DNA from 2 places in the Lysinimonas soli genome. Region 1 is predicted to be linked to the other one. Evidence: predicted binding sites of a transcription regulator. Region 1 holds the regulator's gene; the other holds the start of a gene.

Evidence for each region. The regulator LexA, encoded in region 1, represses DNA repair genes until DNA is damaged. The targets are predictions, from matches to a motif close to TCGAACANNTGTTCGA.
Region 2: the regulator LexA is predicted to act here: its motif matches at 2,086-2,101, upstream of ACFPJ4_RS00285 (DUF222 domain-containing protein).

Annotation. Positions count from the first base shown of each region.
Region 1 covers NZ_JBHSMG010000001.1:812,121-815,525, forward strand. The annotation lists gene ACFPJ4_RS03900 (DUF4184 family protein) at 1-602, shown strand, start outside; gene ACFPJ4_RS03905 (alpha/beta fold hydrolase) at 599-1,351, shown strand; gene lexA (transcriptional repressor LexA) at 1,353-2,039, opposite strand; gene ACFPJ4_RS03915 (LysM peptidoglycan-binding domain-containing protein) at 2,333-2,677, shown strand; gene ACFPJ4_RS03920 (histidinol-phosphate transaminase) at 2,788-3,405, shown strand, end outside.
Region 2 covers NZ_JBHSMG010000001.1:45,886-49,290, forward strand. The annotation lists gene ACFPJ4_RS00280 (SDR family oxidoreductase) at 1-706, shown strand, start outside; gene ACFPJ4_RS00285 (DUF222 domain-containing protein) at 716-2,068, opposite strand; gene ACFPJ4_RS00290 (aldo/keto reductase) at 2,236-3,162, shown strand; gene ACFPJ4_RS00295 (YaeQ family protein) at 3,277-3,405, opposite strand, start outside.

The sequences.
Region 1 (3,405 bases):
TCGACCTCCTGCCACGAAGCATCGGCCGTCGAATCCCGTTCCAGCAGCGAACGGCATGGCGTCCACCGGGATGGGGCTGGCCTCTGACCGTCGCGGTTCTCCTGCTCTCGGTGCTGGTCGGCGCTGCCACCCATCTGATCTGGGATTCGTTCACGCACCCGGGCTGGCTCGTCGACCACGTGAACGTTTTGCGCGTTCGCGTCGGCCCGCTGCCCGTGGCGAAATGGTTGCAGCACGTCAGCTCGGTCGGCGGACTTGGTGTGGTCGGCGTGTGGGCGATCGTCATGCTGCGTCGCGCCTCACCGGATCCCGCTCGCCCGACCCGCCTGCGCTCCGCCGTTCGCGTCCTGGCCCAGTCAGCGGTCGTCGTGGCTGGACTCGCCGCCGGACTTGTCACCTGGGTCCACGGGATCATGGGCGGAGACGCCCCGTTCGACCCGAACCTGGTCTTTCTCGTTGCGCGCCTGACCATCGGGGTGGCGGGGGCCGCGGTGGGCGTGCTCGTTCTCTTCTGGTTCTCGGCGCGGGCCCGCGGCCTCACGGCGGGCACCGGGCTGGGACAGGGCAAGCGCACAGCGGAGCGACCTACCCTGGGGGCATGAAGCTTGCGGTGCACGAGACGGGAACCGGTCCGCGAACCGCGCTGCTCATCCACGGGATCATGTCCGACCACCGCGCGTGGCACCGGGTGACCGACGAGCTGGTCGCCAAGGGATTCCGGGTGATCGCCGTCGACCTCGCCGGCCACGGCGGCAGTCCGCGCGCCCCGCGGTATTCGCCGTCGAAATGGGCGGACGATGTCGTCGAGACGGTGTCGCCGCTGCTGACCACGCGCCCGGACGTCGTGATGGGGCACTCGCTCGGCGGCCTCGTGGCCAGTCTCGTGGCCGACCGTCTCGCGCCCCGGGCGGCGATCTACGTCGACCCGGCCTTCGCGTTCCCGCGCGGCATCCGGGGCCTCGCGATGAAGCTCGTGTTCGCCCTCGCCCCGCGCCCGCGCCGGTCCGCTCTGGTGCGATGGAATCCCAAGTGGGAGGCCGCCGACGTCGACATCGAGCTGGCGACCCTCGCCGACTGGGACAAGCGCACCGTCCTCGGCATGGCCGACACCCGTCTACTCGTACCGCCGGTGCGCGTGGTGATGCCGAGCCTCGTCGTGCTCGCCGAGAAGAGCCTGCTGGTGTCGGATGCCGTGGCGACCCGGCTGCGTCACCTCGGCATGACGGTCGAGACGGTGTCCGGCGCCGGCCACACCGTGTTCCGCGACGAGCACGTGCGGTTCATGGCGGTCGTGGAGCGCTGGCTCGACGAGCAGTCGTCGCGTCGGCTCGAGGCGCTCTCGGCCGTCTAGCTCAGACCGAGCGCAGCACCGCGACGACTCTTCCGAGCACCTCGGCGTCGTCGCCCATGATCGGTTCGAAGGCCGAGTTGCGGGGCAGCAGCCAGGTGTGGCCGTCGCGCTGACGCAGCACCTTGACGGTCGCCTCGCCGTCGAGCATGGCGGCGACGATCTCGCCGTTCTCGGCCGTCTTCTGCTGGCGCACGACCACCCAGTCGCCATCGCAGATCGCCGCGTCGATCATCGACTCGCCGATCACCTTGAGCATGAAGAGGTCGCCCTTGCCGACGAGCTGGCGGGGGAGCGGGAACACCTCGTCGATCTGCTGCTCGGCCGTGATCGGGATGCCCGCGGCGATGCGGCCCACCAGAGGCACCATCGCGGCATCCGCCACCGAGGGACCGGCGTTGTCGGCGTCCGGCGTCTCGAGTTCGATCAGCACTTCGAGCGCCCGGGGGCGGTTGGGGTCACGGCGCAGGTAGCCGCTGAGCTCGAGCTGGTTGAGTTGATGGGTCACGCTCGAGAGCGACGCGAGACCGACGGCGTCGCCGATCTCGCGCATGCTCGGCGGGTAGCCCCGCGACGAGACCGAGCGCTGGATGACCTCGAGGATCGCCAACTGCTTGTCGCTCAGGCTGGTGCGCCTGCGGGTGGTCGCGCGCTCCGGTGAAGCCGGTCGCCCGGCGGTCTCGTCGCTCATCGTCTGCTCCCTCGGTTCGCGCCCGTCGAGTCGGCGTGCGGCGGATGTCGGTGGTCGGTGGTCGAATCGTCCCCGACGATCGAAACTGTATCCGCTTCGGCTGGATGCGGCAAACATCTGTTCGAGTGTGTCGTGACATTGTCGGCGAATGACCGACGACGGGCTTGAACATATGTTCGATCGAAGGTATGTTCGGAACACAGGTTCGCATCTGAGCCTCCGGCCGAGGCCCGGATGCGCAACCTGTCCAAGTTTCGCCCGCACGGCACCGTGCACCACGTGGAGGAGTCGACATGAGCGCCATGAGTTACCACAGCGGCTACACCGTCCCGCGTCTGCGCATCACCCGGCGCGGGCGCGTCGTAGTGGCGATCATGATCGCTCTCCTTCTCGCGGTGACAGCGGCGGCATTCGGGGTGGGCGCGTTCGGCGCGGCCGCGGGCACGCAGAGCGGCTCGGCGACCTTCCAGTACGTGAGCGTCGAGCCCGGCGAGTCGCTGTGGCAGCTCGCCGTGTCGATCGCGCCGCACGCCGATCCGCGCGATGTGGTCGCCGAGATCGTCGATCTCAACAACCTGTCGACCGCCGAGGTGCAGCCGGGGCAACGCCTCGCCATCCCCTCGAAGTACAACAGCTAACGACTACCGGCCAAGGCGCAGTCTTGGCTCGAATGCCCGTCGCTCCAGGTGGCCGCCGACCCCCCTCGGCGTCCACCTGGAGCAGTGCGGATGCTCGGTAGGATCGGGCGGTGGCCTCGCTCTCCGACCTTCCGATCCGCGACGACCTGCGAGGGCAGCACCCGTACGGCGCGCCGCAGCAACCGGTGCGCTACGCCCTGAACGTGAACGAGAACACGCACCCGATCCCCGAGGGGGTCGCGCGGCACATCGTGGAGTCGCTCGCCCGCGCGGTGCTGACCGTGAACCGCTATCCGGATCGCGAGTTCACCGAGCTCCGCGAGGAGCTCGCCCGCTACCTGGGACACGAGATGACGCCCGAGCAGATCTGGGCGGCGAACGGGTCGAACGAGATCATCCAGCAGACGCTGCAGGCCTTCGGAGGGCCGGGGCGCAGCGTGCTGGGGTTCCCGCCCAGCTACTCGATGCATCCGATCATCGCCGCAGGCACGGGCACCCGATGGCTGATGGCCGAGCGCGATGCCGACTACGCGATCTCGCCCGAGACCGCCGTCGCCGCGATCGAGGCGCAGCGCCCCGACCTCGTCTTCTTCTGCGCACCCAACAACCCGACCGGTACGCCGGTGGCGCTCGAGACGATCGAGGCCGCGTACGAGGCGAGCGACGGCATCGTCTTCGTCGATGAGGCCTACGCCGAGTTCATGCCGGCGGGTGCACCCAGCGCGCTG
Region 2 (3,405 bases), 770 kb from region 1:
TGAGGGCGTCGCGCAGGCCGAGGGCGTCATCCATCTGGCGTTCGGCAACGACTTCAGCAGCGCCGAGGCCCTCGCCGGCAACATCGCCGACGAGACCGCCGCCGTGACGACCACCGCCGCCGAGCTGGTGGGCAGCGACCGCCCGTTCGTCGTCGTCTCTGGCACCCCGCTCGCCCAGGGCCGGCCGTCGACGGAGGAGGATCCGCTTCCGCTCGAAGGCCCGGTGGCGGGGCGCGGCGTGACGCTCACCGAGGTGCTCGGGATGGCATCCCAGGGTCTGCGTGTCAGTGCGGTGCGCCTGCCGCGCACGGTCCACAGCGACGGGGACGGCGGATTCGCCGGCCTGCTGACCCGGATCGCGCGCCAGAGCGGCGTCTCGGGGTACATCGGCGACGGGTCGCAGCGCTGGCCCGCGGTGCACGCGGCCGATGCCGCGGTGCTCTTCCGCCTCGCGCTCGAGCAGGCGCCCGCCGGCACCTCGTGGCACGCGGTCGCCGACGAGGGCGATGCGGTGCGCGACATCGCCGAGGTGATCGGACGGCGGCTGGGCGTGCCGGTGCAGTCGGTGCCGCCTGAGACCTACGGCCCGCTCGGCCCGGTCTTCGCCGCCGATCAGCCCGCGTCGAGCGCCCTCACGCGCGCCCGGCTGGGCTGGCAGCCGACGCATCCGAGCCTGCTCGAGGATCTGGAGAGCATCCAGCCCTGAGCCGCGGCGTCATCCCGCGAGGAGTTCTCGCAGAGCGAGGCTCTTGCTCGCCAACAACCGTGGGGTGTCATCGGGCGCATCGGGCGGGGGAATCAGCCAGTACTCGGAGCGCGCCGGCCCGCGACGCTCGATCTCCCAATGATGGTCGTGCAGCAGCAGGTGATGGTGCTTGCACAAGAGGATTCCGTCGGCGATGTCGGTGCGGCCGCCATCGCGCGCCCAGTGCTCGATGTGGTGGGCCTCGCACCAGGACGGTGGGCGCTCGCAGCCGGCCCAGCGGCATCCACCGTCGCGTTCGGCGAGGGCGATGCGCTGGCGGAGGGTGAAGAGGCGCTGCTCGCGGCCGACGTCGAGCGGCTGGCCGTGCTTGTCGAAGACGACGGTCACGGTGCCCTGGGTGCACGCGAGGCGCTCGACGGTCTCGATCGAGACCGGCTGCTGGGTGCGCTGCAGGCGGCCGTGACCCGAGCGGGCGATCAGCTGCTTCTCGGTGATCGTGACGCGCACCGCGGGGGCCCCGTGCCCAAGCAGACGGGAGGGCTCGACCTCCGCCCCGGCGGTGACCAACTCGAAGAACACATCGGACGCGAGCTGTTCGGTGGTGCCCGGATCGTCGACGATGCGCTGCGCCCGTTCGGAGTCGCTCACGAAACGCGGCCCGCCACGCCGCGGCGAGGTGGCTCGATCGTAGATCTCGTTGACGACGGACCCCTCGATCGGGTCGAGCTGCCAGACGATGCGCACGCTGCCGTCGCGCAGCCGCTGCAGCCGCAACTCACGCGCCTGCCTGGCCGCGCGTTCGCGGTCGACGATGCCGGCGGCATCCAACTCGTCGCGTGCCTCGCGAGCGAGGACGAACAGGCGATCTGCGTCGACGTCGGCAGACTCGGCGAGCAGTCGTTCGGCGACGTCGGCGAGCGCCCCGCTCGAGACGTCGTCACTGGGCGCCCCGAGCCCGGCGCGGATCGAATCGGCCGCGTCGGTCGACAGCTGCTGATCGGCGACCGCGCGCGCGACCGAGCCGAGCCAGGGATGGGTCTCGGCGAGCCCACCGATGCGCACGGCTGCCGCCGCCTCGCGAGAGGTGACGCCGGTCGTCGCCTGGATCAGCTTCTGCGGCGTGCGGTGCCCGCTCTTCTGTGCCATGCCGTCATGGCCGAGCTCGGGCGCCGAACGCCGCACCAGCTCACCGGCGAGCAGAGCGGAATGCGCACGCGCGAGGCGTTCATTCCGGGCCGACGCCGCGATGAGTTCGAGCAGCTGCGCGTCGCTCGCGTGCCCCAGATCTTGCACCCGGACGGCCTCGAGGGCACGCGCCGCAGCGGCGAGGTGCGCCGCGAGCTGCTGATCGAGGGGGGCCATGCATCCATTTTCCCGGATCGAACACACATTCGAAAGTAGAAGATCTTTGGATTCTGACGGCTGTGGAGGAAGGGATGCGCCGCACGCGCCCCAGCATCCGCTGAGAGCCGCCTCCCGATGGCAGTCCTCGCGAATCGACGGCGCGAGATGGCAGGCATCATGGACCCATGAAGATCTTCACGCCACCGCAGACCGCCCTGAACGCTTCCGACGTCATCCTCGGCCTGATGCGCATCTCCGAGCTCGACGACGAGCAGATCCGCACCCTCGTCGGCGCGGCCCGAGACGCGGGCATCAACTACTTCGATCATGCCGATGTCTACGGCGGCGATCACGGATGCGAGCGCCGCTTCGGCGACGCGATCACGTTCAGCCCGGCCGAGCGCGAGTCGGTGATCATTCAGAGCAAGGTGGGCATTCGCGACGGCTTCTGGGATTTCTCGAAGGAGCACATCCTCGAATCGGTCGATGAGAGCCTGGCCGCCCTGCGAATGGACTACCTCGACGTGATCCTGCTGCACCGTCCCGACACCCTGATGGAGCCGGACGAGATCGCCGCCGCCTTCGATGAGCTCGAGACGGCCGGCAAGGTGCGCAACTTCGGCGTCTCGAATCAGACTCCCGGCCAGGTGGAGCTGCTGAAGCGCTCCGTGCGTCAGCCGCTGGCCTTCAACCAGGTGCAGCTCAGCATCACGCACGCCCCGATGCTCGCGCAGGGCGTGGCCGCCAACATGGCGGGGCTCGACCAGTCGATCGACCGGGACAACGGCATCCTCGACTACGCCCGCCTGCACGACATGACGCTGCAGGCGTGGTCGCCGTTCCAGAAGGGATTCTTCGACGGCGTCTTCATCGGCGACCGCGAGAACTACGCCGAGCTGAACGACGCGCTCGACGAGATCGCGGCCGCGCACGGCGTCACCCCCACCGGCATCGCGGTGGCCTGGATCACGCGGCACCCGGCCCGGATGCAGGTGGTGCTCGGCACCACCAAGCCCGAGCGCGTGGCCGAGTCGGCGGCGGGGTCGGATGTCGTGCTCTCGCGCGAGGAGTGGTACCGGCTCTTCACGGCGGCCGGGCACCTGCTGCCGTAGCCGCGCCGGTACGATCGGCGACCGAGGGGGACATGATGTTCCCGTGACTGACCCGCGTCGTGGTCACGCTCGGTCATCGAAAAGACGTCTACGACGCCTGAGTCGACCGGGCGCTCACCCCAACTCATGCACGTGGATGGCGCTGCTCACCGACGTCCCGTTGATGTCCAGGTAGAGCTGCCCATCCGTCCGCGTCACCGTCATCACATTGCGCCGCTCGAGCGCCGCGACCGCGGCATCCAC